Regions from separate parts of the Arthrobacter sp. UNCCL28 genome, predicted to be linked through region 4. Evidence: riboswitches for the same ligand, from Rfam matches in the RefSeq annotation. Region 4 holds a riboswitch; each other region holds the start of a gene.
What was found. Region 4 has a riboswitch for cyclic di-AMP ahead of BLQ01_RS08455 (C40 family peptidase). Riboswitches for the same ligand answer to the same signal wherever they lie in the genome.
Positions count from the first base shown of each region.

Region 1: linked by a shared signal. The riboswitch ahead of BLQ01_RS16280 (aggregation-promoting factor C-terminal-like domain-containing protein) and the one ahead of BLQ01_RS08455 (C40 family peptidase) in region 4 are both predicted to bind cyclic di-AMP.
Region 2: linked by a shared signal. The riboswitch ahead of BLQ01_RS15525 (NlpC/P60 family protein) and the one ahead of BLQ01_RS08455 (C40 family peptidase) in region 4 are both predicted to bind cyclic di-AMP.
Region 3: linked by a shared signal. The riboswitch ahead of BLQ01_RS17735 (hypothetical protein) and the one ahead of BLQ01_RS08455 (C40 family peptidase) in region 4 are both predicted to bind cyclic di-AMP.

Region 1 covers NZ_FMWE01000006.1:102,533-105,731, reverse strand. Annotated here, with positions in the region: gene BLQ01_RS16285 (glycosyltransferase) at 1-220, opposite strand, end outside; gene BLQ01_RS16280 (aggregation-promoting factor C-terminal-like domain-containing protein) at 391-1,218, opposite strand; cyclic di-AMP (ydaO/yuaA leader) riboswitch at 1,222-1,408, opposite strand; gene BLQ01_RS16275 (sensor histidine kinase) at 1,517-3,013, opposite strand; gene BLQ01_RS16270 (response regulator transcription factor) at 3,017-3,199, opposite strand, start outside.
Region 2 covers NZ_FMWE01000005.1:239,178-242,376, forward strand. Annotated here, with positions in the region: gene BLQ01_RS15515 (NCS2 family permease) at 1-674, opposite strand, end outside; gene BLQ01_RS15520 (copper resistance CopC family protein) at 789-1,421, shown strand; cyclic di-AMP (ydaO/yuaA leader) riboswitch at 1,572-1,764, shown strand; gene BLQ01_RS15525 (NlpC/P60 family protein) at 1,768-2,553, shown strand; gene BLQ01_RS15530 (NAD(P)/FAD-dependent oxidoreductase) at 2,749-3,199, opposite strand, start outside.
Region 3 covers NZ_FMWE01000007.1:125,107-128,305, reverse strand. Annotated here, with positions in the region: gene BLQ01_RS17735 (hypothetical protein) at 1-1,143, opposite strand, end outside; cyclic di-AMP (ydaO/yuaA leader) riboswitch at 1,146-1,290, opposite strand; gene BLQ01_RS17730 (hypothetical protein) at 1,420-1,650, opposite strand; gene BLQ01_RS17725 (ATP-dependent DNA ligase) at 1,696-2,760, shown strand; gene BLQ01_RS17720 (DUF6480 family protein) at 2,856-3,119, opposite strand.
Region 4 covers NZ_FMWE01000002.1:856,590-859,788, forward strand. Annotated here, with positions in the region: gene BLQ01_RS08450 (NlpC/P60 family protein) at 1-502, opposite strand, end outside; gene BLQ01_RS08455 (C40 family peptidase) at 602-1,348, opposite strand; cyclic di-AMP (ydaO/yuaA leader) riboswitch at 1,353-1,521, opposite strand; gene BLQ01_RS08460 (M23 family metallopeptidase) at 1,660-2,490, opposite strand; cyclic di-AMP (ydaO/yuaA leader) riboswitch at 2,495-2,736, opposite strand; gene BLQ01_RS08465 (iron-dependent transcriptional repressor DtxR) at 2,924-3,199, opposite strand, start outside.

The sequences.
Region 1 (3,199 bases), on a different contig from region 4:
GGTTCTTCTCCAGGTGCGCTTCCTCATTGAACACGGGGACGGTGAGATCGAGGACGGGGACGCCGGCCCCGGTGTCCACGGGGGAGCGCCTGGGCAACTGTGGGTTCTCCGGCCTTACGTTCGGGAGTTCCGGCTGCGAAGCAGGCAACGCCCCGCCACCGAAGCGCGCGGAGTGGAACCGTCGTGGGGGAGCGCTGGTGGTTGGATTTGTGAGCGTCATATCTCCAGCATGGGCTGGCCGATTATGAGGGCTTTAGGCGGAAGCTGTGACGTCACTGTGAGCTACGGCGGTCACCTGTGAAATGCAAAGACCGCGCCGGTTCCCGCCGTTCGCTCCAGTGGGGACTGGTGCGATCGGCGGCAACCGGCGCGGTCTTCAAACTGCCTGGTTTAGTACCAGTTGTTGGCCAAGTGGAAGGCCAGGGCGGCCGACGGGGATCCGTAGCGCTCCTTGATGTAGTTCAGGCCCCATTTGATCTGGGTCTGGTAGTTGGTCTGCCAGTCAGCACCGGCAGAGGCCATTTTGGAAGCAGGCAGGGACTGGACGATGCCGTACGCGCCGCTGGAAGCGTTCGTGGCAGTGGTCTTCCAGTTGGATTCCTTCTCCCACAAGGTGTTCAGGGCAGTCATTTCGCCGGCGCTCCAGCCGTAGCTGCCCAGGATGCTTGCGGCGTAGGCCTTGGCAGCGGCGGGGTCATCCACGGCTTTCGGGGCTGCAGCAGCGGCTTCGGCGGCGGCCTTTTCGGCGGCAGCAGCGGCGTCGGCGGCCTGCTTGGCTGCAGCGTCAGCAGCTGCCTTCTCCGCAGCGGCTTGGTCGGCGGCGGCCTTTTCGGCGGCAGCCTTTTCAGCAGCAGCCTGATCGGCGGCAGCCTTTTCAGCAGCGGCCTTGTCCACGGCGGCCCGGTCGGCAGCGCCCTTTGCGGCGGCTGCGTCCAAGGAAGCGGAGATTTCGGCTGTCTTGTTGGTGCTGACCTGGGCAGCTGCCTGGGTCTCTGCAACGCGGCTGGCCTCAGGGAGGTTCAGGGTGGCGTTGGCAGCAGTACCGAGCGATGCGACGCCCAACGCGGCGGCCACGACGCCGGCAAAAACCGACATGCGGTGGCCGGACTTACCTTGGCGGGCAGCGTTCTTGAGGACGGTTTGCGACTTGGTCAACGGTGCGTTGTGCTCATCGCGGTGACGCGCGGAAGGGCGCGTCTGATCGTTAAATTCAGACATGTGTGATTACCTCTCAGCGCCTGCGGAGTTAGCTGTCGGGTTCGGATGAGGTCATCCGGCCGCGCATGTCGCTGCGGCTTCACCCCAAGGGCCCGGCATGATGCCTGGGCCCGGAGACTCTGGGTCCCCCGTCTCTGCCTCGGAGTAAGAACGGACTCCGGGAAGTGGCAGAGCTCGGCGCATCCCGGATGCGGGCCAGTTGGGGCGACCCACCCTTTCGACGGTACAGGAGGAATTCGCAGAAGTCACATTTAGGTAACAGAGATCACGACGCCGGTGAGTCGCCTTGCCGTGTTCGTTACATCTCTTCGGTGGTGACGGTAGGTAGCCGCAGGGCGAATTCGGTTCGACCCGGACGCGACGTGACCTCCACGCTACCGCCGTGCGCTTCCACGATGGATTCCACGATCGACAACCCCAGCCCCGACGTCCCTTCAGACCCCGATCTCGCGGCATCCGCCCGGGCAAAGCGGGAGAAGATCCGGCCTTGGAAATCCTCTGGAATGCCCGGCCCGTTGTCTGTCACGGTCACCACTGCGCTGCCATCGGCGGACAGCATGACGGCCGTAACCACGGTAGTGCCGGCATCGGTGTGTTTGCGGGCATTGGACAAAAGATTGGCCAGGACCTGGTGCAGCTGGGTGGAGTCGCCGCGGACCGTGACGGGTTCGTCCGGCAGTTGCAGTTGCCATATGTGGTCCGGCGCCATGACCTTCTCGTCACTGACCGTTTCGATCACCAACTGGGTGAGGTCCACATCGGTAACCTTGACCGGTTGGCCCTCGTCCAACCTGGCGAGCAGCAGGAGATCCTCCACCAGCGTTGTCATCCGCTCTGACTGGCTTTGCACGCGGGCCAGGGATTTGCGGCCGTCGTCAGTGAAGCTTTCGGTCATCCTCAGCAGTTCGGTGTAACCGCGGATGGCAGTGAGCGGCGTCCGGAGCTCGTGTGAGGCGTCCGCGACGAACTGGCGTACCTTGGTTTCGCTTTCCTGGCGGGCTTCCAAAGCGCTGGAGACGTTGTTCAGCATCAGGTTCAGGGCATGGCCTACGCTGCCCACTTCCGTTCCGGGATGGGCGGCCGACGGCGGTACGCGCACCGCAAGTGCCACTTCACCGGCGTCGAGCGGAAGACGTGAAACCTTGGTGGCCACCTCGGAGAGCTGCTCCAGAGGCCGCATGGTCCGGCGGATGATGACGGTGCCGGCGAGGCCGATGACCACCAGTCCGCCCAGCGAGACCAACACCATTGTCCAGACCAGTGAGGCCTCGGCGCTCTGTTTGTCCGCGAGAGGCAGGCCCGTGACGATCACGTCGCCATAGGGGGCGACCGCCACCAGCCGATAGTCCCCGTTGGAGAGGGAACGATCCACCGGATCACCGCTCTTGGGCAGCGCCAACAGCACTTGCTCATCCGCGGGGGACAGTGCAACACGGTTGCCTTGGGCGTCAATGAGCCCTGAACTGCGGACAGTGGACCCGTCGATCCTGGCGTTGAGCGTTCCGGCGGCCTGCCCCCTGGCCTCCAGCGGGTCCGGCTTCCCCGAAGGTGAGGAGGGAAAGTTCGACGGCGGCCTGCCGAAGTCATTCGCGCGGCTGGACGCCTGCTCGAGCTGCCTGTCGAGCTGCTTGTTGAACACCATGTCCATGGAGGCGTAGCTGACCACACCTACCGCCCCGCAGATAGCGACCAGCAGTGCCATCGCCACCAGGACCAGCCGGGTACGCAAATGCCACGTGGAGGGGTTCAGCCAGCTGCGGCCGGATTTTCTGGCCACTCCTGAAAGTGTGCTCAACGCCTAGTCCGCGGGCTTGATGACGTAGCCGGCGCCGCGAATGGTGTGGATCATCGGCGGATGGTTGGCTTCGATTTTCTTGCGAAGGTATGAAATGTAGAGCTCCACGATGTTGGCTTGCCCACCGAAGTCGTAATCCCACACGCGGTCCAGGATCTGGGCTTTGCTGATGACCCGTTTGGGGTT
Region 2 (3,199 bases), on a different contig from region 4:
GCGGCCAGTGCGGTGGAAACCACAATGCCGATCAGGATGGCGCCGCGGACCTTGCGGACCACCAGCGCGATGGTCAGGATCAGGCCCACTGCGAACACCAGGGTAGGCCAGCCCATGAGCTTGCCGTCCACGCCAAGTCCCAGGGGAACCGTGGTGCCGGCAGCGTCCGGAATCCGCCGGACAAACCCTGCATTGACCAGGCCGATCAACGCAATGAAGAGACCAATGCCCACCACGATCGCGGTCTTAAGGGCTTCCGGAACGGCCTTGAACACGGCAGTGCGGAAACCGGTGAGCACCAGGATGAGCATGGTCACACCGGACAACACCACAAGGCCCATCATGTCCGGCCATGTCAGTTGCGGGTGCGAGGCCACTGTCACGGCGACGAACGCGTTGACGCCCAATCCTGTTGCCACGGCGAACGGGTGCTTGGCCCAGGCGCCCATGAGGATGGTCAGGATGCCCGCTACGAACGCCGTGGTGGCGGCGACGGCGGTGAATCCAAGGGACGCCCCGCTCGAATCAGCCCCGGAGAGGATCAACGGGTTCAGCACCACGATGTAGCTCATGGCGAAGAACGTCGCGAAGCCGCCACGAATTTCCCGTGAGTACGTGGATCCACGTTCAGTAATTTTGAAGTAGCGGTCTACTGCCGAACCTTGTTTAAGCATGAAGGACTCCGGGGATCGAGGGGAGTGTGCTTTCAAATCCTATGCGGTCCGGTAAAGGGCCTCCGGACGATTCGCCTAGTCTGTAAGGAAGCCAACACTAGGAGAAACCGCCCCATGCGTACCATCCGCCCGCTTCTGGCCGCCGTCGTCGCCGCTCTTGCCTTCGCCTCTGCCCTGCTGTTTTCCGCGGCCCCGGCATCTGCCCATGACGTCGCAGAATCCACGACGCCGGCCAACGGCACAGCGGTGGCGGAAGTTCCGGCGTCGGTCTCCATTACGTTCAACAACCGGCCGCTCGCGATCGGTTCGGGCGTGACGGTCACGGCGGCCGGCGAAAACTGGGCCGACGGACCTGTGGAAATCATCGACAACCAGGCCGTTCAGAAGCTGCGCGAAGGCGCTCCCGCCGGCGAATATACCGTCGTGTGGCGCGTCGTCAGCAGCGATTCCCACCCCATCGAGGGCACCTTTACGTTCACCGCCACCGCAGGAAGCACGACGCCGGGTGGCTCGGCAGGTGCCTCGCCGTCGGCCCCGGCTTCATCCTCCGCAGCTGTGCCCACCGCAGGAACCGGGGCGCCGGGAACGGGCAAGAGCGAGCCTGCCGCCGACGCCTCCCAGCCCTTCCCTTGGAGCATTGTTGGGCTGGCCGTGGTTGCTGTTGGTCTCGTTATTTTTCTGGCTGTTACAGCACGCCGGAAACTGGCTGCGTCAAATGACTCTGAGGGCGATTCCGCCGCGGAATAACGGGGTTTTCTACGTAGCTGCGAAGATCTCGAAATGGTCACCGCGACACGCCAGAGGCGCGGTTCTCGTTACTTAAATGTGACTTCGGCGTGATCATCGCGTACGGTTATACCTGTGCCTGTTCCACGTAGCGGGCACTTCCGGCCTGATTGCCTAGCTCTGCCGCAGTCCGGAATCCGTTCGCAGACAAACCTTACGGCAGAGACGGGGAACCCATTTTAGGTCGCTTTCGAGCGTGCCTTGGGGTGAAGTCACGAAGCTTCCGCGTAACAGCGGGGCGTAGTGGCCGGGTGACTCCCATCCGAATCCGACAGCTAACCTCGCAGGCATCGGGAGAGGCTCTTTCATGTCTTCACGCATTCTTCGCGGCCGTCGTAAGGCGGACAGCGTACGTCCTAATCCGTTCATCTCGATCTCCAAGGCAGTCGCCAGCAACGCTTCCGGCGCTGGCCGCCAGGCAGCTGTCATCGCAGCAGCCTCTGGCCTTGTCCTGACCGGCTCCATTGCTGCCCACGCAGCTGAAGCTCCGGTTCAGCGGGACTCCAGCCCCGCCACGGTCGCTGAGACCGTTTCCGAGGCTCCCACCCAGGTTGTGACCGCACTGGCCACCGCCACCGTCAACTTCGAGCGCCCTGCTGTTGCTTCCGTAGCAGCTCCGGTCATCGAAAAGCCGGCTCCGGTTGCTCCGGCTCCCGTCGCCAAGAAGGCTGCAGTCACCACCGCAGCTGCAACGGCTCCTGTTGCCAAGGCTGCTGCTGCCGCTCCGGCCGCCGCTGCTCCTGCTCCTGCAGCAGCTGCTGCCCCGGCCGTCGGTGGCGTCAACGCTGCCATGGTCGCCTCGGCCTACGCCCAGATCGGCATCATGCAGGACTGCACCGCCATGGTGGAGCGGGCACTCGGTTCCGCAGGCATCCCTGTTGGCGACCTCGGTCCCATGCAGTTCATGAACTACGGCAAGGTTGTCAGCTCACCCCAGCCCGGTGACATGATCGTCCAGTCCGGCCACGTTGCCATCTACATCGGCAACGGCCAGGCAATCAGCGGTGGCATCAATGGCAACCAGACGGGTATCCACCCGATCAGCTGGTTGACTGCTACGGGTCCCCTGACCTACGTACGCGCTGGCGCATAAAGCCTCACGCTTCAGTTCAAAGGCCGGTGTCTTCGAAGAACCAATCTTCGAGGACACCGGCCTTTGGCGTTAAGTTATGTGAGTAAAAGTTCGGAGTCAGGTTCGACGCCGGTAGGGCGCGTCATGAATCCGTGCGCAGGAGGGTCCTTCTTCGCCCAAACGGCGCTTCAGGGGCGGCCCCGGAGCCTTTGTCCGCTAAGCGGTGGCTATGCCCGGCCCTGCGGCAAGGGCGACCTTGGATGAGATCGTCTGGCCCACGGCCTTTGCCTGCCGAAGCACTTCCTTCGGTGTGGGCGTGATGAGTTCGCCGACTCCGACGAGGTGCATTCCGACAGCCCGCATGGCCGCGGACAGGTTCTGGCCGATCGCTATGCCCAGTTCCGCCAGCATGCGGCGCAACTGGCTCTGGGCACAGCGTGTCACCACTATGTGGTCGGCCAAAAGGACGCCGCTGGCAGTGTGCACTGCCCATTGGCGGCGCGTGGATTCCAAGGGGCCGGAGGCGTGGAGCCCTGTCCTGAGGCCGGCAGTGGTCATACTCGCAGCCAGGCCGTAGCCAATCTGCTGGGAGGGGTCCGAGCCCAGGAAATCAAGGCGCACCGCTCGCGTGGTGCTGCGGACGTCCAGGTGATGGCTGGCGGCGTAG
Region 3 (3,199 bases), on a different contig from region 4:
CGGCACTGCGGATGGGACCCAGACGGGGTCAGCCAAGGAAACCTTAGGCGTGGGAACGGACGACGGCGACACTGGCGCAGGTGCCTCCGGAACCGTGGCCGGTTGGCCGGCCGCTGACGTCGCAGCAGCTGAGGCAGACGGAGAAGATGCCCTGGAGTAGGAAGCACTGGGGGCTGGTGATGCGGAACCCGAATTCCTGTCGGCACCGCTGGCTTCCTGGGCGGGCGCCTCCTGGCCGAAGAACGGCAACTCAAGGGCCTGCCCCACAGTGCCGGCCGTCAGGACCAGGCCGAGCGCGCCTGCCACTACGGCCATGCGCTGGCTCATGTGCTTGACCGAAGCCGCCTTCTGCAGGACTGCCTGGGGCTCCCGGCCAAGCGGGGACCCGCCCAGCCCTGATCGTGAACTCTGCCCGGAGCGCGAACCCTGCCCGGAGCGTGAACCAGTGGTGACGCCGGACTGTTCCCTGACATCCTTTCGGCTTGCCAGGGATGCCGATGCCGTGGCTGCCGCAGCAACCCGTGCCGGGGATGTGGCGCGAGCCTGCAAAGCAGGTGCAGCCGAGACGGGTGCAGGCGCTGTGTGGGATTCGGGGGTGGCTTCAGGCGCCGGATCTGCGGACACCAGTGGAATGGCGGCTGTGGCCGGTTCCGGTGTGGTGGGCAGGGGGTTTGCCGGCTGCCCGGAAGCCTGGACGATGGGAATGGCGGCTGTGGCCGGCTCCGGTGTGGTGGGTTGGGGGTTTGCCGGCTGCCCGGAAGCCTCGACGATGGGAATGGCGGCTGTGGCCGGCTCCGGTGTGGTGGGTTGGGGGTTTGCCGGCTGCTTGGGAGCCTGGACGATCGGAATGGCGGCCGTCGGAGGCCCGGGCGTGGTGGATACGCGGGCTTCTGCTTGCGCGGCCCGTTCCCGCTCGGCTGCACGCGCAGCCGCACGCGTGGTGGGCGTCGCGATGGTAGGCGCCGCCGCAGCGGGGGCGTCCGGCGTCGTGCCTGAAATTTCGGGTGCGGCAGTCCTGGGCGTGCCGGAATCCGGCTGCAGGCTGATATCGGATCCGCTGGGTTGGGCCCGACGGCGTCCGGTTGGCTTGGTGCGCTCGCCGTCAATTCGGGCGCGGCGCGGCTGATCCATGGTTGGGGACATGGTGGTTGCCTCTCAACGCCTTCGAGGTTAGCTGTCGGGTTCGGACGAGGCCGTCCGGCCGCAGTAGCGGCTTCACCCCAAGGACTTGGAAAAGTCCGGGAACTTGTGGGTCCCCCGCCTCTGCCGCGGGTCTGGCGGATTCCGGAGTGCGGCAGAGCTCGGCGTCATTCCGGAAGCGGCCCAGCGGAGATACGGGTCGCCCTACGACGGTACATGAGCAGGAAAGTAAAGTCACATTAATATAACGGCCGGTAGGTCTCTGCTGGCGGGAGGGCCTTAGCCCTTAGGCTTCGGGGCCGGAGCGGGCGCCGGGAGTTCGTGCTGGATCCTTTGGATCTGGTGGGCCTGATGCGTTTCCGGTCGGAAGATCTCGTCGGCGATTCCCAGCATCCCGCCGGCTGCGGCACGCCTGACACCCCGGCGGTTCTGCCGGGAAACCCAGTACCAGGCCACGGCCAGGAGGGCGGGAACTCCAAGTACGGCCGCCAACACGGCCAAGATATCCATCGCCTAAGACTAGCTTCGGCGTGCACCGGCAGGTAGACATTGTTTATGGACCTGCCCGTGATGCCACCCGTCTCGCCCATGCTTGCCAAATCCGTCCCCGCCATCCCGGACGTTGGGCACTACGAGCCCAAATGGGACGGCTTCAGGACCATCGTCTTCAAGGACGGGGATGAAATCGTCCTGGGCAGCCGCAACGAGAAGCCCATGACCCGCTACTTCCCTGAACTGGTGGAAGCCCTGCGGAAGAACCTCCCGGACAAATGCGTGATCGACGGCGAGATTGTCCTGATCGAGGGCAACCGGCTTGAGTTCGAGGTCCTGCAGCAACGGATCCATCCCGCGGACAGCCGGGTGAGGATGCTGGCCGAAAAGACTCCGGCGTCGATGGTTGCGTTCGACATCCTTGCCCTCGGCGACGACGATCTGATGGGCAGGCCGTTCTCGGAGCGTCGCGCCGTCCTTGAGCGTGCGCTCAAGGCAGCAGAGCCGCCCGTTTACGTCACTCCCGCAGTCACGGACCTGGAGCGTGCGCAGGAGTGGTTCGTGCAATTGGAAGGCGCAGGCCTGGATGGCGTCCTGTCCAAGCCGTTGGATGGGACATACCAGCCCAACAAGCGCGTGATGTTCAAGACCAAGCACGAGCGCACCGCCGACTGCGTGGTGGCCGGATTCAGGTGGCACAAGACCGCTAAGGTCGTGGGGTCCATGCTGTTGGGTCTTTATAACGACGCCGGCAAACTCCAGCACGTCGGGGTGGTTGCCTCCTTCCCCATGGCGAGGAGGGAAAGCCTGGTGGCAGAGCTTGAGCCTTACCAGGTGGACCTCAGCGAGCACCCGTGGGGCGAGTGGGCCAGCCAGGGTGAGGGGGCTGCGGGGTCCAGGATGCCCGGCGCCCAAAGCCGGTGGAGCGGAGGCAAGGATTTCTCCTTTGTGCCGTTGCGTCCCGAACTGGTCATCGAGGTGGCCTACGACTACATGGAAGGGGACAGGTTCCGGCACACCACCCAGTTCCGCAGGTGGCGGCCGGACCGGACCCCCGAAAGCTGCACCTACTCACAGCTGGAAGAGCCGGTTGCGTACGACCTCGGGGAGATCCTGAGGTTGCCGTAGCCTGCCTGCCGGGGCTGCGCAGCCGACCCGCTTAGCTGGCCTGCATGGACGTTCAGCTTGGACTTTCAGCCTGGCCGTTCAGCCGAGGCGGAGCGTTACTCTTCGTGTCCTTGATCGCTGCTCATGCTGCCCTCGGCCGGCGGGGTTTCTCCCGGCGGCACTCCACCGCCGGGTTCCAGGCCGGTGACGTTCCCATCGAGGGGATCGGGGTTGGCAGAGGCGGCGGGATCGTCGTCCTCGTCCTGGCGCATGTCGGGATCCTCGTGGATGCTGTCGGCGTCGGCGGTCGTGTCGAACGGCCCTGTAGCGCCGGTTGCTCCGAAGCCCTGGGTTTCCTCATTTGAGTCTTTATCAGTCACAATCAGCCCTTTCGTAAGCAAACTTACTAATGCGCTTGCTTTGCCAGCCTAGCCGGGAGGAGCGGACTCAACAAGCAGGC
Region 4 (3,199 bases):
TGCAGTCCTGGGTTACACCAAGCTGTGCGTACGCGGCTGCGGCGATTGCGGCACCAAGGCCACTGGCAGCGGCGGGAGCCTTAGCCGCAGGAGCCGAGGTGTTGACGGCCAGCGTGGCGTTTCCGCCTGTTGCCGTGCTTGCCGCCGGCTCCTTGGTTTCAGCCTTCGCGGGAGCCTTCTTCTCTACGGGAGCCGGAGCCTGCACCGTGGTGACCACGGGGCGTTCGTAGGAGATGGCAACCGTGGAGTCTGCAGCGATGGTGGACTGCACAACCGACTGGACGTCCAAGGTAGACGTCGAGGTGGATTCACGGTCCACTTTGGTCTCGGCAGCGTTGGCTGCGACACTGCCGGTCAGGACCAGGCCTGAAGCTGCGGCAATGACGGCTGCCTGTCGGCCCACGCCGCCGGCGTTTTCACTGACGGCCTTGGCGATCACGGCAAGCGAGCTGGTCTTGGGGGCCTCAGCGCGATGCCGTGCAACCTTGTGTGCACTGGTCATGGTTTTCTCTTTTCGTATCCGCGTGCAGTTGGGGTACACGCGGCTCATTGGCGCGCCGGCACTTGGGGGCATGCCGGCGAACCCCGAATCGGTTTGTTTCTAGCGGAGGGTGAAGAAGGAGGAGGTGCCCGTGGAGGCAGCCGAGTGCAGGAGCGTGCCCTGTCCCGGGTTCAAGGCGCTGATCATCATTCCGTTGCCCACGTAGATGCCTACGTGCGCTCCACCGTTCTGCATGACCAGGTCACCGGGGGCAGGGGTGCTGGTGGGCTTCATGGCCGTCCAGGCGTTGACGCGCGGGATGCTGATGCCGGCCTGGGCGTACACCCACTGGGTGAATCCGGAGCAGTCCCAACCGTTGGGGGTGGTGCCGCCCCAAACGTAAGGGTGCCCGATGCCGGTGTAGGCGATCGCGGCGAGGCCGGAAGCGGCGGCGCTGGAAGCAGCATCCTTGGCTTCGGTGGACTTGGCGGTCACAGCACCTGCTGTGGCCTGGTCGCCGGAGGCCGAGGTGCGTCCGGTGGTCTGGGAAGCGCGCTGGACAACCTTGGGAGCTTCCTTCGTGGCCACTACGGGGCTTTCGAAGGAGACGGTTGCCGTGGGCTCCGCGGTGACTACCGCAGTGGTGACCATCTGCTGGGTGCTGGAGGCTTCCGACTTTGAAACATCGGTGTCTGCTGCCTGGGCCGGCAGACCAACGCTGAGGACGAGACCTGAGGCTGCTGCCAGGACGACAGCCTGGCGGCCGACGGTACCGGCGTTGGATGAAACAGCCTTGGAAAGCGAGTTCAAGGGGTTCGTACGAACCGATTCAGCGCGATGGCGCGCAGGGGTAGTGCGTGATGACACGTAGGTAGCCTCTCCCAATGCCTGCGAGGTGAGCTGTCGGATTCGGATGGGAGTCATCCGGCCGCGCTGCTTCAAGGAAGCTTTTGCGACTTAACCCCAAGGTCTTCTCACGAAGACCAGAAGTGGTTCCCCCGCCCCTGCCAGACGATTTATGCGAACGGACCTTGAGTAGTGGCAGAGCTAGGCAATCCACTCAAGTGCACCGGCCCCCTAAAAAGCCGATGCGCTTTGTACGGTACAACAGTTGAACGCGAATGTCACATTCAGGTCACGAGGCGTGTCACGAATGCGAGAGACGACCATCAAATGGACTAAAGCCAGCCCATGGGGTCAACAACTTCGCCGTTGACCTGTACTTCAAAGTGGAGGTGGCAACCGGTGGAGGCGCCAGTGGTACCGCTGAGCGCCACGGTGTCGCCGCGGGTGACCGTCTGGCCCACCTTGACGGTGAAGGACGACAGGTGGTTGTACGTGGTCTCGAGGCCGTTGCCGTGGTCGATGACCACGCGGTTGCCTCCGCCGTACTCGTGCCATCCGGCGAAGGTGACCTTGCCGGATGCCGCTGCATGGACGGCCGTGCCGCACTGCGCCACAAAGTCCTGGCCGCGGTGGAAGTCACCGGAGCCTCCCGTGAGGGGACTGACGCGGTAGCCGAACGGTGACGCTGTGGTCAGCGTGTCGAGGGGGCTGGCCATGGTGCCTGCAGAGGAGGCACGCTGGATGCTGCCCGCGGACTGGGCGCTGAGCAGTTGCTTCAACTTGCCGTCGGGGTCGGCAGCCGTGGCAACCGCTGCCCGGCTGAAGTCGATTTTGGCCGATGCGGCCGCGGAGACCTCCGGCTGGCTGCCACCGGATACTGCCAGGGCAGACTCGGTCTGGCCTGACTCCGAGGTGGCCATGACGGGGCTTGTGGCCGGCAGACCGACAGTCAAGGCCAGGCCGGTGGCGGCAAGCGCAACTCCGGCCTTTTGCCCGACGCCACTGGCTGCAGCGAAGTCGGCAACCTGGCGCAACGGGCTCTTACGGCGGCGAACCTGGCGTTCGGTGTCGCGTGGCCGGATCTCCGATACGACGCGGGCTGGCCGCAGCTCAGCAGCGGGGCCCGACGCGCGGCGACGGCCCCTGACGTTCTGCGTTGTCAAACTCTATTCCTCTCTAAAAAGCCTGCGAAGTTAGCTGTCGGATTCGGGTCAGAGAGTTTCAAGACCCGGCCCGCACGAAGCGCTCACGGCACACAGGTATCCCAGGAGGTACATGCGTTAATGGGCACTTCTGCTGCGGACTTCACCCCAAGGCTGCTTCTTTAGACAGCCGCTTGTGGTTCCCCCGCCTCTGCCAGTGGTGGATGGCACACCTGTTCCGCTGGCAGAGCTCGGCTCCGGAACAGGTAACGCTTTGGTATCAGCGCTAGTAGATAACTATAGGGGATTAAGGCCCGCAGTAATAAATTCGTTATCAACAGGAACGGGCATGCGGGCGGCAACCCCTTATCACTAATCCCGGAAAACCGCAGGTCACATGCGCGCCGGGCGTTCAAAAGTGAGATATGCCACCGTGCAGCAAGGCAGGGTTGTCTCAGCCAACAGAGACGAAGACGTGTGCCGCAACCTCAGGTGGAAGCTCCAGGGCACCTTCAATGCCTGGGACGCGGACGGAAATGTACTCCCCCACACGTTCCAGCGAGACCGCGGCGCCGGGCCGGATTCCGCCTTCGTCCAACTGGGTAAGAAGCTCAGGCTCAACCTGGATGGGCTCCGCCAAGCGGGTGACCGCTACCCGGGAGTTGGCCGCGTAACCCTCCATGGCCTGCAGGAGGTTGACGTCCACGCGGGGGAATGGCTGGGTGGCAAG